One region of the Rhizobium sp. 'Codium 1' genome, then DNA from elsewhere that is predicted to be linked to it. Evidence: riboswitches for the same ligand, from Rfam matches in the RefSeq annotation. Region 1 holds a riboswitch; the other holds the start of a gene.
The links. A riboswitch is a leader RNA that binds a small molecule or an ion and turns the genes downstream of it on or off. The one in region 1 is predicted to bind thiamine pyrophosphate.
Positions count from the first base shown of each region.

Region 1 (15,114 bases):
CTTGACGACCATCTGGCCGGGCTTGATCGACTTCAAGACGGTCGCGCCGACGGCCTTTTCACGCACCTTTTCCGTGAATGAGCGGACCACTTCGAGGGCAACGTCGGCCTCGAGAAGGGCACGACGAACCTCGCGCAGAGCAGCCGAGACATCCGCCTCGGACAATGCGCCACGGCCGGTCAGTCCATTCAGAATGGATCCAAGACGGTCCTGGAGGTTTTCAAACATCGGCTCTTCCTTGCATGGTTCGGGGGAACCCAAACCTCGGTCTTCTCCACGCGGAAAACAAGACGCAAAGCCAAAAACCACCCGAGGGCGCAACGCGCTGTCGGGTGTTGACCTCCGGGATCTCTTTATACCTTTTCGGGTCCCGGTCGGCGGCTCAGAGTTCTCGTCTCTTCGCAGATTGCGGCGGATAAACAGGAAAACCACCACGAAGTCAAGCCAAGTAGCGATTTCCCGGGGCATTGCCTCCCTTCAGCGATCTGCAGCATGCATCTTGTCGTGGAATTGACGAAACCACATATGAGTGAGCCATGAACAGACGCAACTTTCTCAAATGGTCGGGCTTCGGGCTCGTCGCCGCCACATTAGGAGGCCTCGGCATGCGTGAGGCGCAGGCGGGCAACCGCTATTACAGCGGCCCGGTCTCGGATCATTTCGATGGCAAGATCTTCTTCAATCCGGGTGGAGAGGAACCGCGCGGGTTTACAGATCTGCTGCGCTGGCAATTCGGTGGAGGCAAGATCGAATGGCCCAAGCCCGTGATGGCTGCCGACTTCGTCACGACGAAGCCGGAGCAGCGCGTGGATGGCGAACGGCTCGTGGTGACCATGGTCGGCCATGCGACGCTGCTGATACAGACTGCAGGCCTCAACATCCTGACGGATCCCGTCTGGTCGGAGCGCGCTAGCCCCGTCTCCTTCGCCGGGCCGAGACGCGCCAATCCGCCGGGCGTCGCCTTCGACGATCTGCCGACCATCGATATTGTCATCGTAACGCACAATCACTACGACCATCTGGACATCGCGACGCTGAAGCGCCTCGTCGAACGCGACAAGCCAAGGATTGTGACCCCGCTTGGCAACGACCGGATTATCCGCGATGACATTGCTCAGATCGATGCCAGCGTGACGGACTGGGGCGACCGGTTGGATATGGGCAATGGCATAACCATCCATTGCGAGCCATGCCACCACTGGTCGGCCCGCGGTATGGGCGACCGGCGCATGGCGCTATGGGCCGCCTTCGTCATCGAAACGTCAGGCGGCAAGATCTACCACATTGGCGACACTGGTTATGCCGACGGCACGCATTATCGCGACCTCCGCGAGAAGCATGGCGACATCCGACTGGCCATCATGCCGATCGGCGCTTACGAGCCACGCTGGTTCATGAAGGCGCAGCACCAGAATCCGCAGGAAGCAATTGCAGGCTTCGGCTTGAGCGGCGCCACCTTCGGCATCGGACATCATTTCGGCACCTTCCAGCTGACTAACGAGGGAATAGACGACCCGCCGAAGGCACTTGCGGCCGCCATGACGGCCGCCGGGATTGGCACGGACCGTTTCAGGGGTTTGCGTCCGGGCCAGCAGTTCGAGGTTCCGCGCGCCAGCGCCTGAGCGTCGCATCCCACGTTGACACGGGACGCACTTTTGACCACACTTCTCGCATTCACCAGGGGTGTCCCGACAAGGGGCTGAGATATCGCTACGCCGAAATGGCAGCGCGGTGACCCGTTGAACCTGATCCAGTTCATACTGGCGTAGGGACGGTGCAAGCGCTGCTAAACGACGATTCGGCACTCCGAATCCCGTGGCGTCTTTCCATCATTCCGGCTGACATGACTGGGTCTCCAACCTGAACACTTGGAGCTCCACGATGAACATTGCCCCGCATTTCGACAGACCCGACGTCACCACCGGGCCGCTTCCCGCCTCGACAAAAATCTTTCTGCCCGGAGAGATCCATCCGGACATCCGGGTGCCCATGCGCCAGATCACGCTGCACCCGACATCCGGCGAGCCACCTGTTGCCGTTTACGATTCCTCAGGCCCCTACACCATTCCGCAGGCAGTCATCACCATAGACCAGGGTTTGCCCCGCCACAGGACGGCCTGGGCTGAGGTGCGCGGCGATGTCGAACGCTATGAAGGCCGGGCGCTGAAGCCGGAAGACAACGGCTTCGTCTCGGCCGAGAAGATGACCCCGGTGTTTCCCGTGAATCATCCCCCGTTCCGCGCACGGGACGGCAAGGCTGTGACCCAACTCGCCTATGCCCGGGCGGGCATCATCACACCTGAGATGGAATTTGTAGCGATCCGCGAAAACCTCGGCCGCAAGGCCGCAAAGGAAGCGCTTGTGCGCGATGGCGAGAGCTTCGGCGCCGCGATCCCCGATCACGTGACGCCGGAATTCGTCCGCCAGGAAATTGCCTCGGGCCGGGCGATCATTCCGGCCAACATCAACCATCCCGAACTCGAGCCAATGATCATTGGCCGGAACTTCCTGGTGAAGATCAACGCCAATATCGGCAATTCGGCCGTCACCTCTTCCATGGCCGAAGAGGTTGAGAAGATGGTCTGGGCGATCCGCTGGGGTGCAGACACGGTCATGGATCTCTCGACCGGACGCAACATTCACAACATCCGCGACTGGATCATCCGCAATTCGCCCGTGCCGATCGGGACGGTGCCGCTCTACCAGGCGCTGGAAAAGGTCGGAGGCATCGCCGAGGATCTGACCTGGGAGGTCTATCGCGACACGCTGATCGAGCAGGCCGAACAGGGCGTCGACTATTTCACCATCCATGCCGGGGTGCGGCTGCATTACATCCCGCTGACCGTCAACCGCGTCACCGGCATCGTCTCGCGCGGTGGTTCGATCATGGCCAAGTGGTGCCTGCATCACCACAAGGAGAGCTTCCTCTACGAGCATTTCGAGGAGATCTGCGACATCTGCCGCGCTTACGATGTCTCCTTCTCGCTGGGCGATGGGTTGAGGCCCGGCTCGATTGCCGATGCCAATGATGCAGCCCAGTTTGCCGAGCTCGAAACGTTGGGTGAACTGACGCAGATCGCTTGGGCAAAAGACTGCCAGGTGATGATCGAGGGACCCGGCCATGTTCCCATGCACAAGATCAAGGAGAACATGGACAAGCAGCTGAAGACCTGCGGCGAGGCCCCCTTCTATACGCTCGGACCACTCACCACGGACATTGCGCCCGGTTACGATCACATCACCTCGGGGATCGGGGCGGCGATGATTGGATGGTTCGGCACGGCCATGCTCTGCTACGTCACGCCGAAGGAGCATCTCGGCCTGCCCGACCGCGACGACGTGAAGACCGGCGTCATCACCTACAAGATCGCAGCCCATGCCGCCGATCTCGCCAAGGGGCATCCGGCCGCGCAGTTGCGCGACGATGCCCTGTCACGCGCCCGCTTCGAATTCCGCTGGGAAGACCAGTTCAACCTGTCGCTCGACCCGGAGACGGCGCGCTCCATGCATGACGAGACCCTGCCGAAGGAGGCGCACAAGGTCGCGCATTTCTGCTCGATGTGCGGCCCCAAATTCTGCTCCATGCGGATCTCGCATGACATCCGCGCCGAGGCCCAGAAGGAGGGCCTGACCGCCATGGCAGAAAAATACCGTTCCGGCGGCGATCTCTACATGACGGCGGACGAGATCAAGGCACTCGACACCGGAGAGCGGTCATGACGATCCTCGTGAAAGGGGCGGGCGTTGCCGGGCTCGCCACGGCTCTCGAACTGGCCCGGAAGGATGTAGCCGTCGAGGTCGTGGAACGCCGGGCCGATATCGGGCTTGGCGCCTCCCATTGGGCGGGTGGCATGCTCGCCCCCTATTGCGAGCGGGAGGCGGCAGAAGAGATCGTGCTCACTCTCGGCCTCTGCGCCGCCGACTGGTGGGACGAAGCCGCCCCCGGTCTCGTGCAGCGACGCGGCACGCTTGTTCTCGCCAATGCCCGCGATCATGCTGACCTCAAGCGCTTTGCAAGCCGTACACGGGGGCATCGCTGGGTGGGCGAGAAGGAAATCGCAGAACTTGAGCCCGATCTGGCAGGTCGTTTCGGCACCGGCCTCTTCTTCGCCGAGGAGGCCCATCTCGATCCGCGCAAGGCATTGCGGGGTCTCTACGACGCGGCACGGGGGGCGGGAGCCTCCTTCCGCTTCGGGGAGGAGGCAGGTGATGCAGGAGACTATGCGACGGTCATCGACTGCCGCGGACCACAGGCGATCGGCGAGATCGAAGGATTGCGCGGCGTGCGCGGCGAGATGCTCTATCTGGAGACGGCCGATATCACCCTCTCCCGTCCCGTGCGACTTCTACATCCCCGCCACCCTCTCTACATCGTGCCGCGCGGCAACGGGCGCTTCATGCTGGGCGCGACCATGATCGAGACGGCGAATGACGGGCCGATCACCGCGCGTTCGATGATGGAGCTTCTGAACGCCGCCTATGCCCTTCACCCGGCCTTCGCCGAAGCGCGGATCATCGAAACCGGCACCGGCATCCGCCCGGCTTTCCAAGACAATGTGCCCCGCCTCATCGAAACCTCCGAAGGCATGGCAGTCGCCGGCATGCACCGCCACGGCTTTCTGCTCGCGCCGGCACTGGCGCGTCAGGCGGCAGACAGGCTCACGACCATCGAAGCGCCCGAGAGGAGGTCAGCATGAAGCTCACCGTCAACGGAGAAACCCAGGAGCTCGATGCGGGCAACCTCGCCGATCTGCTCGCAAAGCTCGACTACGAAGGCGAGTGGCTCGCAACCGCCGTTAATGGCGACCTGGTGCACCGCGAGGAGAGAGCCGCCCATCCCTTGAAGGAAGGCGACCGGATCGAGGTCCTCTCGCCTATGCAGGGAGGCTGACATGGCACTCGAACTCTATGGCAAGACTGTCTCCTCGCGTCTTCTGCTGGGTACGGCCCGCTACCCTTCGCCTGCGATCCTGGCGGAGGCCGTGCGGCGGTCGAAGACCGAAATCGTCACGGTCTCACTCCGCCGGGAAACTGCGGGCGGCAAGGCGGGCGGCGCCTTTTTCCAGCTGATCCGCGATCTCGGCGTTCATGTCCTGCCCAACACGGCCGGCTGCCACAGCGCCCGGGAAGCAGTGCTGACGGCCAAGATGGCGCGGGAGGTCTTTGGCACAAACTGGATCAAGCTCGAGGTCATTGGCAATCACGACACATTGCAGCCGAATGTTTTCGAACTGGTCGAAGCGGCAAAAATCCTGAACGCCGAGGGCTTCGAGGTTTTCCCCTACACCACCGACGATCTGGTGGTCGGCGAGAGACTTCTTGCTGCCGGCTGCCGGGTCCTGATGCCCTGGTGCGCCCCGATCGGCAGCGCCATGGGTCCGCAAAACCTGCCCGCGCTGAAGTCCATGCGCGCGGAGTTTCCAGATGTACCCCTGATCGTCGATGCCGGCATCGGCCGTCCCTCCCATGCCACTGTTGTCATGGAGCTCGGCTATGACGCCGTCCTGCTCAACACCGCCGTCGCCAGTGCTGGCGATCCGGCCGCAATGGCAGAGGCGTTTGCGCGCGCAATCGAGGCGGGGCATATGGCCCGTGAGGCTGGCATGCTCGAACCCCGCGACATGGCGGTTCCCTCTACACCTGTAATCGGAAAGGGCGTCTTCGCATGAAGCTCGATCCCTTTTACCTGATCGTCGACAGCGCCGACTGGATCGAGCGGCTCGTGCCGCTGGGCGTCAGGCTGGTGCAACTGCGCATGAAGGATGTCGATGATGCCACCCTTCGCCAGCACATTCGCCGCGCCCGGCAATGCTGCGCCGATCACGGCTGCCAGTTGATTATCAACGACTTCTGGCAGATCGCCATTGATGAGGCCTGCGACTTCGTCCATCTCGGCCAGGAGGATCTGATGTCGGCGGATCTCCGCGCGATCAGGGGCGCGGGTCTGAGGCTCGGTCTCTCAACCCATGACGAGGGAGAGCTGAATGCCGCCCTCGACGCCGAGCCCAATTACATCGCTCTCGGCCCGGTCTATCCGACGATCCTGAAGAAGATGCCCTGGGCACCGCAGGGACTTGAACGCATCACATCCTGGAAAGGACAGATCGCCCCCCTGCCCCTGATTGCGATCGGTGGGCTTCGTCCCGACCGGCTCCAGGGCGTTTTCCAAGCCGGAGCAGACAGCGCAGCCGTCGTAACGGACATAACTCTGCATGCGAACCCCGAACAGCGAACCCGCGAATGGCTAAGGACGACTGAGCAATGGCGTTGACCATAGAACGCCGGTTTGAGCCGCTCCACTGGTAATTCGGCTTCATTTCCGCCATATAGGCTGAAAATACACCTGTATGGAGTGACGATGTCGGATCGGGTCGAATTCGCTGTTATGAACGGGCTTGGCAACAAGATCCTGGTCGTCGACATGCGCGGCCGGACCGATCGGGTGACCCCGACTGCTGCAATCGCGCTTGCTGCAGATTCATCGACGGCCTTCGACCAGATCATGGCGATCCACGATCCGAAGGTCGACGGAACCGACGCCTATATCGACATCCTGAACTGCGACGGCTCGAAGGCCCAGGCTTGCGGCAACGGTACCCGTTGCGTTGTGCAGGCACTCGCCAGCGAGACCGGCCGCAAAAGCTTCACCTTCCAGACCATCGCGGGCATCCTGAACGCAGTCGAGCATCAGGACGGGACGATCTCCGTCGACATGGGCAAGCCCGTCTTTGCCTGGGACAAGATCCCGCTCTCGGAAGAATTCCACGACACCAGCCGCATCGAGCTGCAGATCGGCCCGATCGACGCGCCGATCCTGCATTCGCCCTCGGCCATGTCGATGGGCAATCCGCATGCCGTCTTCTGGGTCGATCGCGATCCGATGACCTATGACCTGGAACGCTTCGGACCGCTTCTCGAAAACCATCCGATCTTCCCGGAAAAGGCCAATATCACGCTTGCCCAGGTTACCTCGAAGACAACGATGGTGACGCGCACCTGGGAGCGCGGCGCCGGCCTGACGCTCGCCTGCGGCTCAGCCGCCTGCGCCGCCGGCGTATCCGCGGCCCGCACCGGCCGCACCGACCGCAAGGTGACGATCACGGTCGCGTCCAGCCCGGGCCGCGGTACGCTCACCATCGACTGGCGTGCAGACGACAAGGTCGTCATGACCGGTCCCGCTGAATGGGAGTGGTCGGGCATGGTTGATCCGGCCACCGGTAGCTGGCAGCGAGATACAAGCGCCGACGCAGAGGCTGCCACCCCGTGACTCCTGAGCAAAAGGGTTCTGTCGAGGTCATCACCTTCGGCTGTCGCCTGAACACCTATGAGTCCGAAGTCATGAAGGCGGAGTCTGCCAAAGCTGGCCTCGACAATGCCATCCTCGTCAACACCTGTGCCGTGACGTCGGAAGCCGTGCGTCAGGCGCGTCAGGCGATCCGTCGGGCGCGCCGGGAGAACCCGGAAGCCCGCATCATCGTCACCGGCTGTGCGGCTCAGACGGAAGCACAAAACTTCGCGGCCATGCCCGAGGTCGACGCTGTCCTCGGCAATGAGGAAAAGCTCCAGGCCGAATATTACCGTCGCCTGCCGGATTTCGGCATCTCGGCGGAAGAGAAGATTGCCGTCAACGACATCATGAGCGTGACGGAGACCGCACCGCAGATGGTCGCCCATATCGACGGCCATATACGCGGCTTCCTGCAGGTGCAGAACGGCTGCGACCATCGCTGCACCTTCTGCATCATCCCCTTTGGCCGTGGAAATTCGCGCTCCGTACCAATGGGCGCCGTCGTCGAGCAGGCGCGCAAGCTGATTGAGAACGGGTATCGCGAAGTCGTGCTGACCGGGGTGGACGCCACCAGCTACGGAGCGGATTTGCCGGGTATGCCGACGCTTGGCCTTCTTGCCAAGACACTGCTCAAACAGGTGCCCGAAATCCTGCGCCTGCGCCTCTCTTCGATCGACAGCATAGAGGCAGACGGCCATCTGTTTGATCTGATTGCCGATGAGCCCCGTTTCATGCCGCATCTGCATCTGTCGCTGCAGCATGGTGACGACATGATCCTGAAACGCATGAAGCGCCGGCATTCCCGCACCGATGCGATCGCTTTTGCCGAGCAGGTCCGGCGCCTGCGCCCGGGCTTCGCCTTCGGCGCTGACATGATCGCTGGATTCCCGACCGAAACGGCGGAGATGGCCGCAAATTCCGCCCGCCTCGCCGAGGAAATCGGCATCGCCCATCTGCATGTCTTCCCTTACAGCCCGCGCCCGGGCACACCGGCAGCCCGCATGCCGCAACTCGACCGGGCACTGGTCAAGACGCGCGCTGCCGAACTGCGCAGCATTGCCAACCGACTGCAGGCCATGCATCTCGCCTCGCGCGTCGGCACCCGCCAGAAGCTGCTGGTCGAGCGCAACGAAATGGCGCATACGGAAGACTTCACCCTCGTTGCGACGCCCGGCATGAAACCCGGCAGCTTCGTCGAGGTTTCGATCGGCGGCCATACGGGCCGTCATCTGACGATTTCAGCGGCAGCGGCAAACGCCGCAGCCTGACAGACGGATAGAGTGAGTATGGCCCTCGGCTTCATCAAAAAAGTCTTCACTTTCGGCAAGGACAAGGCGGCAGATGCGCCGACCCGTCTGACGGCGGAAGAAAAGGCTGCGATCGGCGCCGAAAGCGAACCGAAAGACCGCCACGAAGACCTGCCCCTCGCCGAGGATCCGGTCATTTCGGCGGAAGTGGAGACTGCAGCGGGTCCTTCCGACGACTTCTCAGAAGAAGATCTGTCCCTGGAGCCGCTTGAGCTGCTTCAGGCCGAGACGAAGGAAGAAGTCCCGGCTGACAGCGATCAGCAGCCCCAGACTATGCAAGACACAGACGTAAGCGACAGTGTCACGGCCGCATCTGCCGATGGTCCGGAACCAGCCGTTCCGGTGCTGCCCAAGGGTTTTGCGGCGGCCGAGTTGGGGGCCGCCGAGCCGGAAGCCCCCGCCCCTTCTGAAAAGCTGAGCTGGTTCCAGCGCCTCAAGGCCGGCCTGTTTCGCACCTCCTCGCAGCTCACAGGCCAGATCACCGCCCTCTTCACCAAACGCAAGCTTGACGACGAGACGCTAGAGGAACTGGAAGATCTGTTGATCCAGGCCGACCTCGGGGTCGAAACGGCGCTGCGCGTCACTGATACCCTCGCCTCCGAGCGCTACGGCAAAGATGTGACCGGCGAAGACGTCACCAGGATCATGGCGGCAGAGATCGTCAAGGTTCTGAAGCCGGTGGCTAAGCCGCTCGCCCTCGATCTCAGCCACAAGCCGCATGTCATCCTTGTTGTCGGCGTCAACGGCACCGGCAAGACCACGACAATCGGCAAGCTTGCAGCCAAGCTTTCTGGCTCGGGCCTCAAGGTCATGCTGGCCGCCGGCGATACCTTCCGTGCAGCGGCGATCGAGCAGCTGAAGATCTGGGCCGACCGTACCGGCTCAACCTTTATCGGCACCAAGCTCGGCGCGGATGCAGCCGGCCTTGCCTACGAGGCCTTCGAAAAAGCGAAAGCAGAGAAATCCGATGTCCTGATCATCGATACCGCCGGCCGCCTGCAGAACAAGACGGAACTGATGGCGGAACTCGAGAAGATCGTCCGCGTCCTCGGCAAGCTCGATCCCGATGCGCCGCATACGGTTCTTCAGACGCTCGACGCGACCACGGGTCAGAACGCCCTGCAGCAGGTCGAGATCTTCCGCAACATTGCGGGGGTGAACGGCCTGATCATGACAAAGCTCGACGGCACGGCCCGTGGCGGCATCCTCGTCGCCATCGCCGCCAAGCATAAGCTGCCCGTCTATTTCATCGGCGTCGGCGAGGGTATCGACGATCTCGAGCCCTTCGAGGCGGAAGATTTCGCCAGCGCCATTGCCGGCATCGCGCGCTGAGCGCCGAAAACTTTAGGGAACGACATCAATGTCGGACACATCCACCGATACACACGCGTCCAAGGCCGAAAGACAGAACCCGCTGTTGAAGATGGCATTGGAACTCGGCCCGCTGCTGATCTTCTTCTTCGGAAACTTGCGCGGCGAGTGGCTGGCCAAGACCTTTCCGGCACTGACCGCGATCGGCGGCCCGCTTCTGATCGCCACCGCGCTGTTCATGGCCGCAACGGTACTTTCGCTGATCATTTCCAAGATCGTCTTCAAGCACCTGCCGGTCATGCCCTTCGTATCGGGGATCGTCGTCATGGTCTTTGGCGGTCTCTCGATCTGGTTGCAGGACGAAACCTTCATCAAGATGAAGCCGACCATCGTCAACACGCTCTTCGGCGTTACGCTGCTTGGCGGCTTGGCCTTCGGCACCTCGCTACTCGGATATGTCTTTAATGCTGCCTTCCAGCTGGATGCCGAAGGCTGGAGAAAGCTGACGCTCCGCTGGGGCATCTTTTTCCTCTTCCTCGCGGTCCTGAACGAGGTTGTCTGGCGCAACTTCTCCGCTGACGTTTGGGTGAATTTCAAGGTCTGGGGCACCATGCCCATCACGATCCTCTTCACGCTGGCCCAGATGCCGCTGATCATGAAGCACTCGCTGGAAGAGAAGGAAGAGCAGTGAACGACGTGACCAGCCAGAGTAACGACAACTCGACGACACGTTTCTGGCTGGCGGTGACGTTTCTCGTCATCCTGGTTCAGGTCGTCTCGCAATATCTGATGGGCCGCCTCTGGATCTGCGAATGCGGCTATGTGAAGCTCTTCGAGCCAGGCGTGAATACACCCGGCAATTCACAGCATCTGTTTGATTGGTATACGCCCTCCCACATCATCCATGGCTTCCTGTTCTATGGCCTCGGATGGCTGATCATGCGCAAGAAGCCAATTGCGGCGAAACTCGCTCTTGCAGCACTCATCGAGGCTGCGTGGGAAATCCTCGAAAACTCACCGCTCGTGATCGACCGCTATCGGACCGCCACCATGGCTGTCGGCTATAGCGGAGATAGCATCCTGAATTCCGGGATGGACATGGTGGCCATGATCGCCGGCTTCTTCTTTGCGGCGCGCGTACCGATCTGGCTGACAGTCGTGATCGCACTCGCATTCGAGGCTGTCACGGCATTCGTCATCCGCGACAATCTGACTTTGAATGTCGTAATGCTGGTCTGGCCGATAGAGGTCGTGAAAACGTGGCAGGCTGCACTCTGACGATCAGGAACGCTGCAAGGCCTTCTCGATCGCCGGCATCAGCTGCGTCTCGAAACTTTCAGGATCGAACGGCCCGACCTTCTTGTAGAGGATCGTTCCGTCGGACCCGACGAGGTAGCTTTCCGGGATGCCATAGACACCCCAGTCGATCGCAGCCTTGCCGTTCGGATCGACGCCAATGGCCGCATAGGGGTTGCCGAGTTCGCCCAGGAACCGCAGCGCATTGTCGTTGCGGTCCTTGTAGTTGATACCGACGACATTGACCCGCGGATCCTTGGAAAGTTCCAGCAGCATGGGATGTTCCTGCCGACAGGGCACGCACCAGGATGCAAAGACATTGACGAGCGTAAGCTTGCCACTGATCACCGCCGAGGTGAGGGCCGGACGCTCCGAGCCGTCGAGCCCTGCGAGCTGCAGAGCCGGCGCCTTGGTTCCGAGCAGCGCCGAAGGAATTTCCGACACGTCACGGCCCGATTGAAGCTGGGTCATGAAGATCGCCGCGAGGCCCGCGAACAGCAGGAGCGGCAAGGCTGCGATCAGGTAACGCCCGCGGCCTCTTGGCGCGGCAGGGTCCCTCCCGGATTGCTGGGTCATGCGTTCCTGTCCTGCGTAGACGATGCCGATGCCGAACGGCGCCGGATCCCCTGTGCTTCGAGCGTCTTCAACTCTGCCTGACGCGCGCGACCGTCGAGATAGATCCAGATGGTCAGGGCCAGACATATTCCAACCGTCAGCGCATAAGAACCGACAACATAAAAAATGTGGCTCATCCCGCATGCTCCCGACCGGCCTGGCGCGCTGCCAAGCGTCGCTGCGTACCAACGCGACGACGCCAGATCTCGTTGCGCATTGCCATCAGATGCAATGTGAAGAAAAGGAAGGTGAAGGCCAGCGCCATGATCAACAACGGCCAGAGGAATTCCGGATCAATGGTCGGCCCATCAAGGCGCATGACGCTCGCGGGCTGGTGCAGCGTGTTCCACCAGTCGACGGAGAACTTGATGATCGGAATGTTGACGAAGCCGACAAGGATGAGAACCGAACTGAGCCGGGCCGCCTTCGATGGGTCGTCCATTGCACGGTTCAGCGCGATCAGTCCCAGATACATCAGGAAAAGCACGAAAACGGAGGTAAGGCGCGCATCCCAGACCCACCAGGTGCCCCACATCGGCTTTCCCCACAGGGAGCCAGTGATCAGCGCGATCAGCGTGAAGGCCGCACCGAGGGGTGCAGCAGCCTTGTGACTGACGTCTGCGAGAGGATGGCGCCACACGAGCGTGCCGATCGCCGACAGTGCCATCACGGAGTAGCACATCATCGAGAGCCAGGCGGCCGGCACGTGCACATACATGATGCGGACTGTATCGCCCTGCTGGTAGTCAGTCTCCGACGCGAAACCCAGATAAAGCCCAGCCGCAAAAAGCAGTACCGTGATGCCGGCAAACCAGGGCAGCACCCAGGCCACGAGCGCCAGGAATCGGGTCGGATTGGCGAGGTCGCCGATTTTGGTAATGGCAAGGCTGTTGTCAGTCATGATGCGTTTTAGCCTGTCTCAATCCCGCCTGCAATTGATCCTGGTCAAGCCGAAATGTCTCAGTCTGCCGCGCTGCGCAAAGCCGCCGCCGCACCCACGGGGCCGATTACGGCGAAGAGAAGCGTAATCGCCGACAGAAACATGAACGGCGGCAGGAAAGGTGCCGGGTCCTCGACCGCCGCATAGGACGCACTGACGCCGAAGATCAGCACTGGCACGGTAAGTGGGAGCACGAGGATCGACACCAGCAGACCGCCTCGGGGCAAGGCAACAGCGACGGCGGCACCGGCTGCTCCGATGAACGTGATCGCAGGCGACCCCACCAGCAGGGTGAGCATGACGGCGCCGATAGCAACCTCGTCCATGTTCATGAAGAGGCCGAGCAACGGAGAGGCAATGACAAGAGGCAGCCCCGTCGCCACCCAGTGCGCCAGGCATTTGACAAGCACGGTGAGGACGAGCGGTGTCTCTTGCATGAGCAAGATATCGAGCGATCCGTCGTCCCTCTCGGCCTGGAAGAGCCGGTCGAGACCAAGCAGGGCTGACAATAGCGCTCCGATCCAGACAATGGCCGGACCAATGCGGGAAAGAAGGTTGAGATCCGGACCGACGCCGAATGGGATGACAGCGACGACGGTCGTGAAGAAAAGCACACCGATCAGCGCGCCACCACCGGCGCGAACGGAAAGCTTCAGGTCTCTGAGGAACAGTGCCATCATGCGGAATACTCCTCCTCGACACCGTCGAATCCGAGCATTTCCAGGCTCTTGGCGCCCTCCATGCCAAGAGGCTGGTGGGTTGCGGCAATAACGATTCCGCCCGCTTGACGATGACGCCGCACCAGGTCCTCGAACATCGTGTCAGCACGGCGATCGAGGGCCGCCGTCGGCTCGTCGAGTATCCAGATCGGTCGGTGCGCGACGAGAAGCCGCGCCATGGCGAAGCGTCTCTGCTGGCCGGCGGAGAGGTAGCCATAGGGGAGATGTGTGATCCCGGCGAGATCGACGGCAGAGGCCGCCGCCTCGACCTCGAGGCTTTGCCCTGCACCCAGGTCACCGAGAAAGGATTTCCAGAAAGCCAGATTTTCGGCGACCGTCAGTTCCCGCTTCATCCCGTTGCGATGTCCGAGGTAGTGGCTGAATTCCCCAGCCGGCCGGGTTTCGCCATCGTCTTCGGAGATACAAACCGCATGCCCTGTTTCCGGACGAAGAAGGCCGGCGAGAACCCTCAATAAGGTCGATTTTCCCGAGCCGTTGCGCCCGGTCAATACGAGTGCTTCGCCTTCAGCCAAGGTAAAGGAAACATTAACGAAAATCAGATCGTCGCCACGGCGCGCTGAGAGATTTTCGGCATTGAGCCTGATCATGATCGCCTTCTGGCAGGATGAGGCCTGCCTCATAAAAAAATCCGTTTTCGTCCTTCGTCGGTCTGGCGCCTTTCTTAGAAATTATCTATAAGACCTGCAACCACGCCAGCGGCCGGCGTGAAGTTCATCCTTGTGCCGAACTTGGACATTGCGAGGAGCGATGTTCACGTGCGGACAGCGGAAATGGTCGTACCCGCATCCTGATGTGCATGAAGTGCATAGGCGTCCGCACGATTGTGTTGGCTATCAGAATATGCGGGGTTTCTATCCGTGGCTAAATCTCTCGACAGTTTCAATTGCCGGTCGGTCCTGACCGTCGACGGCAAGGACTATGTCTACTACAGCATCCCGAAGGCCGAAGCGAATGGCCTGACGGGTGTGTCGAAACTCCCCTACTCCATGAAAGTCCTGCTGGAGAACCTTCTCCGCAACGAGGATGGCCGCTCGGTCACCAAGAAGGACATCCAGGCCGTCGCCGAATGGCTGACCAACAAGGGGCTGGCCGAAGCGGAAATCGCCTACCGTCCGGCCCGCGTGCTGATGCAGGACTTCACTGGCGTTCCCGCTGTCGTTGACCTTGCCGCCATGCGCGATGCCATGGTCAATCTCGGCGGTGATCCGGAAAAGATCAACCCGCTGGTTCCCGTCGACCTCGTCATCGACCACTCGGTCATCGTCGATGAATTCGGCACGCCGACGGCCTTTGCCCGCAACGTTGAACTGGAGTACCAGCGCAACGGCGAGCGTTATCGCTTCCTGAAGTGGGGCCAGCAGGCCTTCAAGAACTTCCGCGTCGTTCCCCCGGGCACCGGCATCTGTCACCAGGTCAATCTGGAATACCTCGGCCAGACCGTCTGGACCAAGGATGAGGACGGCGAAACAACGGCTTATCCGGATACCTGCGTCGGCACGGACAGCCACACCACGATGATCAACGGTCTGGGCGTACTTGGTTGGGGCGTGGGCGGCATCGAAGCCGAAGCCGCCATGCTCGGCCAGCCCGTCTCCATGCTGCTGCCTGAAGTGATCG
Region 1 covers NZ_JAJGPW010000003.1:341,833-356,946, forward strand. Annotated here, with positions in the region: gene ffh (signal recognition particle protein) at 1-228, opposite strand, end outside; gene LJE98_RS11080 (MBL fold metallo-hydrolase) at 537-1,622, shown strand; TPP riboswitch at 1,670-1,790, shown strand; gene thiC (phosphomethylpyrimidine synthase ThiC) at 1,882-3,720, shown strand; gene thiO (glycine oxidase ThiO) at 3,717-4,697, shown strand; gene thiS (sulfur carrier protein ThiS) at 4,694-4,891, shown strand; gene LJE98_RS11100 (thiazole synthase) at 4,893-5,669, shown strand; gene LJE98_RS11105 (thiamine phosphate synthase) at 5,666-6,271, shown strand; gene dapF (diaminopimelate epimerase) at 6,359-7,267, shown strand; gene mtaB (tRNA (N(6)-L-threonylcarbamoyladenosine(37)-C(2))-methylthiotransferase MtaB) at 7,264-8,556, shown strand; gene ftsY (signal recognition particle-docking protein FtsY) at 8,575-9,927, shown strand; gene LJE98_RS11125 (septation protein A) at 9,956-10,597, shown strand; gene LJE98_RS11130 (DUF2585 domain-containing protein) at 10,594-11,184, shown strand; gene LJE98_RS11135 (DsbE family thiol:disulfide interchange protein) at 11,188-11,778, opposite strand; gene ccmD (heme exporter protein CcmD) at 11,775-11,954, opposite strand; gene LJE98_RS11145 (heme ABC transporter permease) at 11,951-12,718, opposite strand; gene ccmB (heme exporter protein CcmB) at 12,778-13,437, opposite strand; gene ccmA (heme ABC exporter ATP-binding protein CcmA) at 13,434-14,081, opposite strand; gene acnA (aconitate hydratase AcnA) at 14,355-15,114, shown strand, end outside.

Region 2 (15,114 bases), on a different contig from region 1:
GTCGCCTTTTTCGCCGAAGAAGTGTTGGCCATGGATGCCTCTCTCGAAATTCAAACCAAAGCCCACCATCGCCGCGTCGGGTCGTTGCGACCTGCCATACCAGCACTTGGGGAGCTGCTTCATGAGAAAGCGCAATGGCTTTCCCAACCGTGGGCGGGCATATAGCGGGAAAGCGCGAATGCGTCAACGCGGATTCGACAGGAATCGCGCCCTCCCTTGCGCTTATCTGTTCCGGAAGGCCGGCTTGCGCTTCTCAACGAAGGCGGCCATGCCCTCCTTCTGGTCTTCGGTGGCAAAGAGAGAATGGAACAGGCGGCGCTCGAAGCGCAACCCCTCGGTCAGAGTCTGCTCGAAAGCGCGGTTGACCGCCTCCTTGGTCATCATCACGGATGGCAACGAGTAGGATGCGATCTTTGCCGCCGCTTCCAGCGCCTCGTCGAGCAAGCGCTCCGGTTCGACCACGCGGGCAACGAGGCCGGCGCTTTCTGCCTCGATCGCATCCATCATCCGGCCGGTCAGGCAAAGATCCATGGCCTTGGCCTTGCCAACTGCGCGGGTAAGGCGCTGCGAGCCCCCCATGCCGGGCATGACGCCGAGCGTGATCTCGGGCTGGCCAAACTTCGCGCTCTTCGAGGCGATGATAAAGTCGCACATCATGGCGAGCTCGCAGCCACCACCGAGCGCGAAGCCGGACACGGCCGCAATGAAAGGCTTGCTGAAGCCGGCGATCGCATCCCAGCCGCTGATAAAATTGCCGGTATAGACGTCAACGAAATCGAGCGACTGCATTTCCTTGATGTCGGCACCCGCCGCAAAGGCCTTTTCCGAACCGGTGAGCACGACGGCACCGATCGCGGCATCGGCCTGCAGCTCGGCCAGAAGCTGCCCGAGCTCGCGCATGACGGTGGAATTCAGGGCGTTCAGCGCCTGGGGCCGGTTGAGGGTGATCAGCGCCACCCGATCGCGGCGTTCGATCAACAGGGTTTCATATGACATGACTTCCTCCCTTGCGCGGCCTTTGGCCTCATTTCTGGCAGGCCCGACAATAGAATGTAGAGCGGCCCGATTGAACTATTCTTTCGACGGTACCCTGGCAACCATTCGAGAGGCAGGGCTTGCCTTCCCGGTCGTAGGTCCGGAAGGAATGCTGGAAGTAGCCCAGCGTGCCGTCTGCCTGGATATGGTCACGCAATGACGAGCCGCCCGCCTGGATCGCATCCGCAATGACCTCGCGGATCGCGTCGGTCAGCACCGCGAGCTCAGCCTTGGGCCTGCCCTTTGCCGTCACCAGTGTGGATACCTTGCGGGTGGGGGAGAGATGCGAGCGCCAGAGCGCCTCGCAGACATAGATATTGCCGAGACCAGCAATCACTTTCTGGTCCAGCAGAGCGCTTTTCAGCGGCTGGCTGCGACCGGCGAAACGCGTGGCCAGATAGTCGGCGGAGAGCCGGTTGCCGACCGGCTCGGGACCGAGATCGCGGAAGGCCGGATAAGTGTCGAGTTCGGAGCGCGCCATCAGCTCCATGAAGCCGAAACGGCGCGGGTCATTATAGACGACACGGACGGCGCCTTCCGGGCGGTCGAGATGGAAGACGACGTGGTCGTGCTTTTCGTCCTTGCTGCGCTCGTGGTGGAAGACGCCGGGCAGATTAGCCCCCTCCTCTGCCTCGATGCGGAAAGAGCCGGACATGCCGAGATGGGCAATGATCGTCAGGTCGTCTTCGAAATCGATCAGCAGGTACTTTGCCCGACGCGACAAGGCGAGGATCCGGCGTCCTTCTACCCTTGCGGCAAAATCGCGCGGCAGGGGAAAGCGCAGATCCGGGCGCCGAAGCTCCAGGCGCTGCAATCTGGCGCCCTCCACGGCGGGTGCCAGACCGCGTCTGACTGTCTCAACCTCTGGCAATTCCGGCATTTCAGCCCATCTTTCTGTTTGAAGCGCCTGTTTTACGGTCTATAGACCAGCCTTGAAGCCGGTGTCCTGCGCAGATAGCGCGTGAGAGCCCTTTTCGCTATGGTCCGCCCGACCTGTCCGTTACGTGGAGTGAACCGATGACTGCAAGCCGCATTTCCGCCGAGGGTGGCATGGAAACCTCCTATGGCTTCCGCCAGGTCGACGAGCAGGAAAAGCAGGGCCTGGTCAACGAGGTCTTCCACAAGGTGGCCAAGCGCTACGACATCATGAACGACGTGATGTCGGCCGGTCTGCACCGCGTCTGGAAGGATGCAATGGTGGCGGCCCTCAATCCGCGCAAGGATCCGAATTACAAGATCCTCGACGTTGCCGGCGGCACGGGCGACATCGCGTTTCGCATTGTCGAAGCCTCGAACCGCTTGGCCCATGCAACCGTGCTCGACATCAATGGCTCGATGCTCGGCGTCGGCGCCGAGCGGGCAGAAAAGAAGGGGCTCTCCCCCAACCTCACCTTCGTCGAGGCCAATGCCGAAAGCCTTCCTTTCGAGGACAAGAGCTTTGACGCCTATACGATTGCGTTCGGCATCCGCAACGTGCCGCATATCGACGTGGCGCTGTCGGAAGCGTTCCGGGTATTGAAGCGCGGTGGACGACTGCTGGTGCTGGAATTCTCCGAAGTGGAGATGCCGCTGCTCGACAAGGTCTACGACGCCTGGTCGTTCAATGCGATCCCGCGCTTTGGCAAGATGATTACCGGCGATGCCGAGCCCTATCAGTATCTCGTGGAATCGATCCGCAAGTTTCCCAACCAGCCGGATTTCGCCCGGATGATCGAACGGGCCGGTTTCGCCAACGTGCGCTACACCAACTATACCGGCGGGATCGCAGCCCTGCATTCCGGCTGGAAGATCTGAGGCGCATGAGCACGATCGGTGCATATTTCCGACTGGCGCGGGTCGGCTGGGTGCTGGTGCGGGAAGGCGTCGTGGCGGCGCTGCCATCAGAAGGTTTGCCTCCCTTCGTCGGCTTCGCCAAGGCGGCCGTGGCTCCGCTTGCCCGCAGCCGAGCCAAATCCGTCGACCGGGCCGATCGACTGGCCAATGCGGTCGCACGGCTGGGCCCTTCCTATGTGAAGATCGGCCAGTTTCTCGCAACCCGACCGGATGTCGTCGGCGCGGATTTCGCCGAGGATCTGTCTTGCCTTCAGGACCGCATGGCATTCTTCCCGACCGAAGCAGCCAGAGCCACGATCCGTGAGTCTCTTGGCCGGACGATTGAAGATCTCTACGCGCGCTTCGACGAGCCGATTGCCGCCGCATCGATTGCGCAGGTGCATCCGGCCGAGGTGGACACACCGGAGGGACGGCGCAAGGTGGCCGTGAAGGTGATCCGTCCCGGCGTGCGCAAGCGCTTCGCCGCCGATCTCGAGGCCATGTATCTGGTGGCGCATCTGCAGGAGCGCTTCCTGCCGCATACCCGACGGCTGAGACCGGTCGAGGTGACCAGGACGCTCGAGCAGACCACCAAGGTCGAAATGGATCTGCGGCTCGAGGCCGCCGCTCTTTCAGAAATTGCCGAGAATACCAAGGAGGATCCCGGGTTCCGCGTCCCCACCGTGGACTGGGAGCGGACAGGACGCGACGTCGTCACCATGGAATGGATCGACGGCATCAAGATGTCTGATGTCGAAGGACTTCTGGCCGCCGGGCACGACCTTGATGCGCTGGCCGACACGCTGATCCAGTCCTTCCTGCGCCATACGCTTCGTGACGGATTCTTCCATGCCGACATGCATCCCGGCAATCTCTTCGTGGATCCCGCCGGCATGATTGTCGCGGTCGACATGGGCATTGCCGGGCGTCTGGGCAAGAAGGAGCGCCGCTTCCTCGCCGAGATCCTCTATGGTTTCATTACCCGCGACTACATGCGCGTGGCGGAGGTCCATTTCGAGGCGGGCTACGTTCCATCGCACCACAATGTCGCGAGCTTCGCCCAGGCGATCCGGGCGATCGGCGAGCCAATCCACGGACAGCCGGCAGAGACCATCTCGATGGGCAAGCTGCTGACGCTGCTGTTCGAGGTCACCGAAATCTTCGACATGGAAACGCGTCCGGAACTCGTGATGCTGCAGAAGACCATGGTTGTGGTCGAGGGCGTTTCGCGCATCCTCAATCCTCGTTTCAACATGTGGAAGGCCGCAGAGCCCGTCGTTTCGCACTGGATCCGCGACAATCTCGGGCCTAAGCGGATCGCGACCGACCTGAAGGATGGCGCGAAGGCGGCCCTGAGGCTGGCCGAGGCGCTGCCGGAGATCGCGGCCAAGACCGAAAAGCTGCATGGCGAAATCGTGCGCATGAGCGAGGAAGGGCTTCGCTTCGACGCCGACACGGCCGAGCGCATCGGACTTGCGGAGGCCCGGCACACACGGTTCGGCCGGGTGGCGCTCTGGGTCATTGCTGCGGCTGCCGTCGTGATTGCGGTCCAGGTCTCCTGATCTCACGCCCAAACGCCGCGCGTTTGGACCAAATTTTCTTGATGTCTTGATGGAACAATGCCGCACAAGCGGCGTTGCAACGGCATTATGCTTTCTTTGTTCCCTCAGGAGCACCATGTCTGCCACCCAAACCGGCTTCGTTCGGTCCACGCTGCTCTTTCTCCTGATCGGCACCGGAATTCTCATCGGGATCATCGTCGCGACCCTCGGTCTCGTCGAGCGCACGCGCTCGACTTTCGACTACATCCTGCAGGAGCGCAGCATCCGTCGCATGTCGGCCGACCTGATGCAGAAGCTGACGGATGCCGAGACCGGCCAGCGTGGCTTCGTCATCACACGCGACGAGCTGTTCCTGCAGCCCTACGAAGGCGCCACCGCCGAGATCCGGGACGACCTGGCACAGCTTGGCGAAGCCGTGAAGGATCGGCCGATCAAAGCCGCGCAGATGGCTGAGCTGCGCGACAGGGTCCGCAGCAAGCTGGACGAGATGGGGCAGACAATCAATCTCGTGCGGAGCGGCGAGCCGGATCAGGCCATCGAGCTCGTCCAGAGCGATGTCGGCCGCGAGTTGATGGACGACATCCGCGAGATACTCGATCGGTTCAAGGAACTGTCCGACGCCAATGTCGAAAGCGGAACCCAAGACCAACTTGCCGCCACACAACAGCTTCAATGGATCACCATCGGTGGCGGCATCGCCATTATCGCCGTCATGGGCGGCGCGCTCCTCGTCGTCGCGCAACATGTCCGGGCACTTGCGTCCTCCCGCCGCGAGGTGGAAGTCCTGAACGAAGGCCTCGAGGCGCGCGTTGCGGAACGCACCGAGGACCTGATGCAGGCCAACCAGGAAATTCAGCGTTTCGCCTATATCGTGACCCACGACCTGCGTGCGCCGCTGGTCAACATCATGGGCTTCACGGCGGAACTGGATGCTTCGCTGAAGGCGTTGCAGGCCTATGTGCTGAACGACGGCAAAGCCATATCGGAGGAGCAGATCCACGAGGCGCGGCTGGCGGCGGCCGAGGACCTGCCGGAAGCAATCGGCTTCATTCGTTCGTCAACGAAGAAGATGGACGGCCTGATCAACGCCATCCTCAAGATTTCCCGCGACGGCCGGCGCCAGCTGAAGCCCGAGATCGTGGAACTGCAACCGATGCTCGAGACCATCACCGCGAGCGTCTATCATCAGATCAGTGAGAGCGACGGAAACATCGACCTCGACATCAAGGCGCCCCGCCTCAACACCGACCGGCTTTCGGTCGAACAGATTCTCGGTAACCTTTTCGACAATGCGATAAAGTACAAGCATCCGGATCGGCCTTTGGCCCTCGCTGTCCGAACCGCGCCCGAAGGGCGGCTCATGGTTCGGATCGAAGTGGAGGACAATGGCCGTGGCATTGCAGAACAGGATCACGAACGCATCTTCGAACTCTTCCGGCGGTCCGGCCATCAGGACCAGTCCGGCGAAGGCATCGGTCTCGCCCATGTCCGCTCGCTTGCGCGCAACCTGGGTGGGGAGATCACAGTTCGGTCCCGCCTAGGGAAGGGATCGACCTTCGTACTGCGACTGCCATCTGATCTGTCACGCTTGGTACGGAGTTGAATATGAAAGCCGTGGGTAAAGAAGTCACCATCATCATGGTTGAAGACGACGAGGGTCACGCCCGTCTCATCGAGAAGAACGTGCGGCGCGCCGGCGTGCACAACGAGATCATCCCGTTTACCAACGGGACCGCGGCGCTCGACTACGTTCTTGGAAAGGATCGCAGCGGCAAGGCTTCGGAAGATCGTTACCTTCTGATCCTGCTCGACCTCAATCTACCGGACATGTCGGGCACCGATATTCTCGACCAGATCAAATCCAATCCGCATACGCGGCGGCTGCCGGTCGTCATCCTCACCACGACGGATGACGAGCGGGAGATCCAGCGGTGCTATGACCTCGGGGCCAATGTCTATATTACCAAACCCGTCGATTACGACAATTTCGCCAACGCGATCCGCCAGCTCGGTCTCTTCTTCTCCGTCATGCAGATCCCATGACCGCGGATCAGCGTCGATGAGATTCCGCGTCCTCTACATCGACGATGATGCGGCCATCGCGCGGCTGGTGCAGAAGCATCTGGGTCGGCTGGGGCACGAAGTGTCCCATGCCGAAAACCCAACAACGGCGCTCGAGCGGATGCACAGCGAAGGCTTCGACGTCGTCGTGCTCGACCATTATCTGCGACACGGCACAGGCCACGAAGTTCTCGCGCAGATGCGCGAGAGCAAGGTCGATTTGCCCGTCGTCTATGTCACGGGCTCCAACGAGGCCCAGGTTGCAATCGAGGCGATCAAGGCTGGCGCGGCCGACTACGTGATCAAGACGGTCAGTGACGACTTCCTTTCCCTGCTGACGAGCGCCATCGAGCAGTCCGTCGCCAATGCCCAGTTGCGGGCGGCCAAGGCGAAGGCTGACGAAGAGATCCGGCTTGGCAAGGAAAGGGCGGAGGCGCTGCTTGCCGAAGTCAATCACCGTGTTGCCAATTCGCTGGCGCTCGTGGCGAGCCTTCTCCGATTGCAGATCTCGAGTGCCCGCAGCGAGGAGGTCAAGGCGGAACTCGCCGAAACCCAGGCGCGGATCTCGGCGATCGCCGGCATGCATCGCAGCCTCTATACCTCCGACGACGTCAGCAAGGTCGAACTCGACCGTTATCTCAATCGCCTGACAGTCGAGCTCTACAATTCGTTGCACAGCGCCGAAAGGCCGATCCGTCTGCTCCTCGATGCCGATCCGATCACGCTGACCGCCGACAAGGCCGTATCCGTCGGCATGGTGGTCACGGAACTCGTCACCAATGCCTTCAAATATGCCTATCCCCAGGGGCAGAGTGGGGACATCCGGGTGACGCTCAAGACGATCTCGGTCGAGGAGGCGATACTGCGCGTGGAGGACGACGGCGTAGGCATCGATCCTGATTGCGCGCCGAAGGGAACAGGGCTCGGCAGTCGCATCGTCAAGTCGATGGCCGCAACGCTCGGGACGGGTCTGCGTTACCTTGAAACCGAGCGCGGAACAGTCGCGGAGGTGCCGCTCCGCCTCGGCACGAATGGTTGATCCGCTCCGTTTACCAGTCTTGTTCTTCAAGCATTTTCCACCCGCAGAATTTGCGCTAGGGTCCGGCCGACAGAAAGGGGTCCCTTTGCATGACCTTGGCCGGAAAGCGTATTTTGCTGATTATCGCGGGCGGTATCGCCGCCTATAAGAGCCTCGACCTCATTCGCAGGCTTCGCGAGCGCGGTGCTGACGTGCGCCCGATCATGACGCGAGGGGCGCAGGAATTTGTCACACCGCTCGCCGTGGGCGCCCTCTCGGCCTCCCATGTCTATACCGAACTCTTCTCCCGCGAAGACGAACAGGATGTGGGCCACATCCGACTGGCGCGGGAATGCGATCTCGTGCTCGTCGCGCCCGCCACCGCTGACCTGATGGCGAAGATGGCGAACGGGCTTGCCGACGATCTGGCCTCGACCGTATTGCTCGCCACTGATCGCCCTGTGCTGATCGCGCCTGCGATGAACCCGAAAATGTGGTCCCATGCGGCCACACGGCGGAATTTTTCCGTGCTCCAGCGCGACGGGATCCAGGCGATCGGGCCAATGGAAGGCGAGATGGCTGAGAGTGGCGAACGCGGGCGCGGACGCATGGCCGAACCGCTGGAGGTCGTCGCCCGCGTTGAGGATCTGCTTTCGGGACCCAGGCCCCTCGCCGGGCTGAAGGCAGTCGTCACCTCCGGGCCGACACATGAGCCGATCGATCCCGTGCGCTACATCGCAAACCGCTCTTCCGGCAAGCAGGGACATGCGATCGCGGCGGCACTGGCCCGGCTTGGTGCAGATGTGACCCTCGTCTCAGGGCCTGTGATCATACCCGACCCCGAGGGCGTTCGGACATTGCATGTCGAGCGCGCCGAAGAGATGCGCGATGCCGTGATTTCCACGCTGCCGGTCGACATCGCGGTCATGGTCGCTGCCGTGGCCGACTGGCGGGTCGCGGCCTCGGCGGAGCAGAAGATCAAGAAGCAGCCCGGCGAGGCGCCGCCACCGCTGCAGCTCGCCGAAAACCCCGATATTCTGAAAACAATCGGACGCCACCCCGAGCGCCCGCGCCTCGTCGTCGGCTTTGCTGCCGAGACGGAGAATGTCGAGGACAATGGTCGGGCCAAACTCGAGCGCAAGGGTGCCGACCTGATCGTCGCCAATGATGTCTCCCCCGAGACCGGCGTGATGGGTGGCGACCGTAACCGGGTTCGCCTGATTTCGCATGACGGAGTCGAGGCATGGCCCGATCTCACCAAGAGCGAAGTGGCCGAGCGACTGGCGATGTGGATCGCCACCCAGATCGGGGGAACCGGCGCATGAGTCTTTTCGACCGGGACGGATTCGAGGCGCTCGTGCGGAGCCTGCCAGGAACCAGTCTTGTCGACCAGTGGGACGCCCGAGTGGCCAAGGTGGGCGACAAGGTCTTCACACTGCTGACCGATGCCGAACGGCGGATCTGCTTCAAGGTAAGCGAGGAAAGTTTCGAGATCCTGACGGCACTCGGTGGCGTGGCGCAGGCCCCCTACTTCGCCAAGCGCAAATGGGTGACGGTCGATCCGGAGACGGAACTCGCTGCAGCAGAGATAGCAGAGTACATCCGCCGCTCGCATCGCTTGGTGGCCGGTGGCCTGACCAGGAAGCTGCGGGCAGAACTGGGGATCCCAGCTTGACGGGAGAAGTTAGCCGGCCATAGCGGGCTGGCGTACCTGATCGAGCCTGATGCGTTCGACCTGCGGCTTGAACTCAGCGGCATCCAGCCCGTTCCCATTGAGGATCACGGCACTGCCGGCCGTGATTTCCACCCAGGTGTCCGTCTCGTCGTTCAGGGGTTCCGAGACGAGGCAGTAGCTTCCCTTCGGCCCCATGGGGGCGGCATAGAGCGTGGGGGCGTGCTCGTCGGTGGAGTAGCGAACCGCATAGAGCGTCTCGCCGTCGGAAAAAGCCGCCGTCAGGCGAATCCTGGCCTCGCCGGTCAAATGCAGGCTGATCTGTTCGACGAAGCCGACGGCCTCGCTCATGGCGGCGATCGGGCGCTCCCGCAGACCAAACTGCAGGGCGAGCAGGAAGAGGAGTTCGCTGTCGGTGGTACCGACGCGGGCGTGGAAATGTTCGTCGTCCAGCATGCCTTCCATGGGGCGGCGGATGCGATCGAAATTGTCGATCTGGCCATTGTGCATGAAGGACCAGTTTCCATGCACGAAGGGATGGCAATTGTCGCGACGCGTCGCGCCATGGGTCGCGGCACGCACATGGGCAAGAAAGAGCGGCGAACGGATCTGGCGGGCAAGGCTCTTCAGATTGCAGTCGGACCAGGCGGGGAGAACATCGCGGAACCGGCCGGGCTCGGGGCGATCACCATACCAGGCGATGCCGAAACCATCGGCATTGGTCGCAGTTTTCGCGCGTGTTGCGCAATGGGATTGCTCGATCAGGGAATGAGCGGGCGAGGTGACGAGCTCCTCCAGGAAGATCGGAACTCCGCGATAGGCTGCCCAGCGACACATATGTCCTTACAACTCCCAATCCGCCGAACCACCGACGACTTTCATCCAGTCTTGGCTCGAATGGCTAACGATTTGCAAACGTCACTGCTTTCATGACAGATATTTATCCGGGCCGGCAATGGCTTTCCGCAGTGCAACACGAGCAAAAGTGAACACTGCGTTGCTTTTGGCGCTCCTCCGCAGCCTCCTTCGATCGTCTATATTGGCTGCAACCGAAGCCTTTCGTTCCGAGGAGATCCCCGATGTCCATACGTCCCGTCAAACATGAGAGCCGCGCCACGCCGACCATGGAAGGCGCCGGCGTCAAGCTGCACCGCGTCTTCGGATTCGGCGATCCTGACATGACCGATCCGTTCCTGATGATGGACGACTTCCGCAACGACACGCCGAGCGATTATGTCCGCGGCTTTCCGTGGCATCCGCATCGCGGCATCGAGACGATCACCTATGTGCTTGCCGGGACCGTCGAACATGGCGATAGCCTGGGCAATCAAGGTATGCTGGGCGCCGGTGACCTGCAGTGGATGACGGCCGGTAGCGGGATCCTGCACCAGGAAATGCCAAAGGGCGATTTCGCCGGCCGCATGCACGGTTTCCAGCTCTGGGCCAACCTGCCCTCGTCGCTGAAGATGACGAAGCCGCGCTATCAGGACATCAAGTCAGCCGACATTCCGGTCGTCGTGGACGATGACGGGACTTCGGTCCGTGTCATCTCCGGCGAATTCTGGGGCAAGAACGGCCCGGTCGACGGGATTGCCGCCGAACCGGTCTATCTCGACATTTCGGTGCCGCCGGGCAAGCGCAAGTCCTTCCCGGTCGATACCTATCGCTCGGCATTTGCCTATATCTTCGCCGGCTCCGGGTCGTTCCGCGATGCGTCGACGCCCTTCGGCGTCAAGGTCGAGAAGGAGTATCTAGGCGAAGAGCTGAATATCCGCGACCTCTCCGGAAACCGTACGCTCGTCGTCTTCGACACCGGCGACGAGATTATCGTGCAGGCGGGCGAGCAGGGTATCCGTTTCCTTCTCGTGACAGGCAAGCCGATCAAGGAGCCCGTCGCCTGGCACGGGCCGATCGTGATGAACACCCACGAAGAGCTGATGCAGGCGATGAAGGAGCTGCAGAACGGAACCTTTATCAAGGCCGAGCATTAAACCCCGCAGTCAAGTTCACCTTGCCCGGCGGCACTCCACCGCCGGGCCTTCTTTTTTTGTAGATCCCGTCTCCCAGCCATCAACTCTGCCCCGAGACCTCCCACAGGGCGTGGAAATGGTGGACCGGGCCATGCCCCGAACCGACGGACAGTTGACCCGAAGTCCGGACCGCGTCTCCGAGCCAGGCCTTGGCGAGCCTCACAGCCTCCGGTGTTTCGAGGCCCTTCGCCAGTTCGGCGGCCAGGGCGCTCGACAGGGAACAGCCCGTGCCATGGGTGTTGCGCGTAGGGATGCGATTGGCCTCAAACCACGTCACGGTTCCCCCGGCCACCAACACGTCGGGGCTTTCCTGGCCCGGCAGATGACCACCCTTGACGAGGGCGGCCTCCGGGCCAAGGCCCGTCAGCCTGATGGCCTGGGACTCCACGATCCGCCGGTCGCAGGCTTCGGGGTCGCCGAGCAGAGCCGCGGCCTCCGGCAGGTTGGGCGTGAGCAGTGTGGCCAGCGGCAGGAGCTCGTTCGTCAGCGCGTCGATCGCCTCCGGGTCGAGCAGAGCGGCCCCTCCCTTGGCGATCATGACGGGATCGAGCACGATGGGGATGCCGCGATGAGGCCTCAGCATATCGGCGACCGCGCGCGCGATGCCGGAGTTGGCAATCATGCCGATCTTCACCGCATCGACGCGAATATCGGCAAAGACCATGCGGATCTGCTCTGCCACGAAGCCGGGATCGAGCGGCATGACGGCCGAGACCCCTCTCGTATTCTGGGCGGTCAGCGCGGTGATGACGGCCATGCCGTAGCAACCGCGCGCGGAGAAGGCCTTGAGGTCCGCCTGGATGCCGGCACCCCCGGAGGGGTCGGAGCCGGCAATGGTGAGCACGTTGCGGATGGGGGACGATGGCATCTCGGCTTCTCCTTTGCGGGTGGAGAAGCGACGGGCAGACGCAGAGAGCCCGCGGCACCCGAGCGACTCCCTCCGCCAGCATGATCTGGTTCAGGTTCAAAGGGTGCTTCTCAGCCCGGCTTTCGCCGGACGCCCCTGTCTCTCGAGGTCGAGACTAGGCGAGAGTGGTGTCTCTGTCACTCATCTCTCGCCGATTTAAGTGTTTGCAGGCTTGGCCCGGAGCAGCTAGGGGAGCCTCATCGCGCATTGGACCAGAGGAGCCACGCCTTGCATCATTCCCCCGACAGGCTTTTCGACCGCTCCTATGACGCTTTTCTCTTCGACATGGACGGGACGCTGCTCAACTCCATCGCCGCTGCCGAACGGGTCTGGAGCCGCTGGGCGCTGAGGCATGGTCTCGATCTCGAGACCTTCCTGCCCTTCATGCACGGCAAGCGTGGAATCGACACGATCAGCGCGCTGAACCTGCCCGGCATCGACGTGGTGCAGGAAGCTCTCGAGATCGAGCGCGGCGAAATCGAGGATCTCGACGGCGTTGTTCCCATTTCGGGTGCCGTCGCCTTTCTGAAAAGCCTGCCTGCGGAGCGCTGGGCAATCGTGACTTCGGCGCCTTCCGCTCTTGCGCGTGCCCGCATTGGTGCTGCCGGCCTGCCACAACCGCTGCAAATCGTGACGGCTGAGGATGTGAAGATCGGCAAACCCGATCCGGCCGGCTACCGCCTCGGCGCGCAGAAGCTTGGCGTCGATCCGTCCCGCTGCCTGGTCTTCGAGGATGTACTGGCTGGCGTCAGGGCCGGAGAAGCGGCAGGGGCCGATGTCGCCGTCGTCACGGCCACCCACGCCCAGCCGCTCGAGACATCACATCCGACCATTGAAAGCTATGAGCGCCTGCGGGTCGACTTCCAGCCACCGTCAGGGCTGCGGATCGCTTCGGCAATTTGACGGGTCGAGAGGCAGGTGGCGAGCCAGCGCCGCCACCCCCCGAGACAGATCACGCCGCCTTGACGGCGTGATACTCCTTGATGGCAACCATCTTGATCGCCGGGTAGCGTTCGGACTCGTAACGAAGCGAGAACTGGTCTTGCGCCATGAAGACCGGGTCGCCATCGAGATCGCGGCAGATGTCGCCACGGCGCTGGGTCATGAACTTTTCAAGATCATCCTTCTGTTCGGCCGAAATCCAGCGGCAGACGGAGAAGCGCGACATTTCGAAGGAGACCGGCAGGCCGTATTCGCCCTGAAGGCGCTCCTTCAGCACGTCGAGCTGCAGCGCGCCGACGACGCCGACGATGGCAGGCGAGCCGTCTTCCGGCGAGAAGAGCTGCACGACACCTTCTTCCGCCATCTGCTGCAGGGCTTCCTTCAGCTTCTTTGCCTTCATCGCATCTTCCAGACGGACACGGCGCAGGATTTCCGGCGAGAAGTTCGGCACGCCCTGGAACACGAGGTTTTCGCCTTCGGTCAGGGTATCACCGATGCGCAGCGTGCCGTGGTTCGGGATGCCGACGACATCACCGGCGTAAGCCGTATCGGCGAGCTGGCGCTGCGAGGCGAAGAAGAACTGCGGTGCCGTCAGGCCCATCTGCTTGCCGGTGCGGGCAAGGCGCGCCTTCATGCCGCGCTCCAGCTTGCCGGAGCAGATGCGGGCAAAGGCGATGCGGTCCCGGTGATTGGGATCCATATTGGCCTGGATCTTGAAGACGAAGGCCGTCATCTTGTCTTCGGCCGCGTGCACCGTTCTGACATCGGCGACCTGGTCGCGCGGCGGGGGCGCAAAGGCGCCCAGCGCGTTGATCAGGTCGCGCACGCCGAAATTCCGCAAGGCGGAGCCGAAGAAAACCGGCGTCATGTGACCTTCGAGGAAGGCCTTGTGATCGAAGGGCCGGCAGGCTTCCTGGGCCAGTTCCAGCTCGTCGACGAAGGTGGCGCGCTCGTTTTCCGGCAGGTTTTCGGCGACGTTCTTCGGGTTGTTGACCGCGAGCGCCTCGACCTGCTTGTCGGAGCCGCGGAAGGTGTTGTCGACCAGATTGTAGGAGCCACAGAAGCTTTTCGAACGACCGACGGGCCAGGTGATCGGGGCCGTGTCGAGCGCCAGCTTCTCTTCCACCTCGTCGAGGATCTCGAAGATGTCGCGGCTTTCGCGGTCCATCTTGTTGACGAAGGTGATGATCGGGATGTCGCGCATGCGGCAGACCTCGAACAGCTTCAAGGTTCGCGGCTCGATACCCTTGGCGGCATCGATGACCATGACGGCCGCATCGACGGCGGTCAGCGTGCGATAGGTGTCGTCGGCGAAGTCTTCGTGACCCGGTGTGTCGAGGATGTTGAAGACATTGCCGTCATATTCGAAAGTCATGACGGACGTGACGACCGAGATGCCGCGCTCGCGCTCGATCTTCATCCAGTCCGACCGGGTCTGGATGCGATCCTTCTTGGCCTTCACTTCACCGGCGAGCTGGATGGCGCCGCCGAACAGCAGCAGCTTTTCGGTGAGTGTCGTCTTACCCGCATCCGGGTGCGCGATAATAGCAAAGGTGCGGCGGCGGGAGACCGCCTCGGCGAGCGTTTCGGCCATGATCGTGAAGTTCCTTCTGGTCGGGCGGTTATCTAGCGTTTCACCGGCCAATATGCAATTGAGCGCGACAAACAAAGGAATCCTGCCCATGTCCGCCATCCGCTCCGACGTCCCAGGTCCCCTGCTCACGCTCAAGCGCCTGCCGCATGGCGAGGGGCTGGAGCTTCCCGCCTACGAGACGGCGGGGGCTGCCGGCATGGATCTGCGCGCGGCCGTCGATGACGGGGAACCACTCACGCTCGCGCCCGGCGCGAGGGCGCTGGTTCCAACAGGCTGGATCATGGAAATCCCGCACGGTTTCGAGGCGCAGATCCGGCCGCGCTCGGGGCTCGCCTTCAAGAACGGCGTCACCTGCCTCAACACGCCAGGCACCATCGACAGCGACTATCGCGGCGAGGTGAAGGTGCTCTTGATCAATCTCGGTGAGGCCGATTTCGTCATCACCCGCGGCATGCGGGTCGCGCAGATGGTGATCGCACCG
Region 2 covers NZ_JAJGPW010000001.1:756,944-772,057, forward strand. Annotated here, with positions in the region: gene rpsT (30S ribosomal protein S20) at 1-32, opposite strand, end outside; gene LJE98_RS03595 (enoyl-CoA hydratase) at 223-996, opposite strand; gene mutM (bifunctional DNA-formamidopyrimidine glycosylase/DNA-(apurinic or apyrimidinic site) lyase) at 1,025-1,915, opposite strand; gene ubiE (bifunctional demethylmenaquinone methyltransferase/2-methoxy-6-polyprenyl-1,4-benzoquinol methylase UbiE) at 2,053-2,829, shown strand; gene ubiB (2-polyprenylphenol 6-hydroxylase) at 2,835-4,409, shown strand; gene LJE98_RS03615 (sensor histidine kinase) at 4,525-6,012, shown strand; gene LJE98_RS03620 (response regulator) at 6,015-6,452, shown strand; gene LJE98_RS03625 (response regulator) at 6,469-7,509, shown strand; gene coaBC (bifunctional phosphopantothenoylcysteine decarboxylase/phosphopantothenate--cysteine ligase CoaBC) at 7,599-8,813, shown strand; gene LJE98_RS03635 (MmcQ/YjbR family DNA-binding protein) at 8,810-9,163, shown strand; gene LJE98_RS03640 (class II glutamine amidotransferase) at 9,173-9,997, opposite strand; gene LJE98_RS03645 (pirin family protein) at 10,240-11,151, shown strand; gene thiD (bifunctional hydroxymethylpyrimidine kinase/phosphomethylpyrimidine kinase) at 11,231-12,058, opposite strand; TPP riboswitch at 12,109-12,205, opposite strand; gene LJE98_RS03655 (HAD-IA family hydrolase) at 12,326-13,000, shown strand; gene LJE98_RS03660 (peptide chain release factor 3) at 13,050-14,633, opposite strand; gene dut (dUTP diphosphatase) at 14,722-15,114, shown strand, end outside.
Region 2: it holds a riboswitch for thiamine pyrophosphate, as region 1 does, so the genes downstream of both, thiD (bifunctional hydroxymethylpyrimidine kinase/phosphomethylpyrimidine kinase) here and thiC (phosphomethylpyrimidine synthase ThiC) in region 1, are expected to answer to the same signal.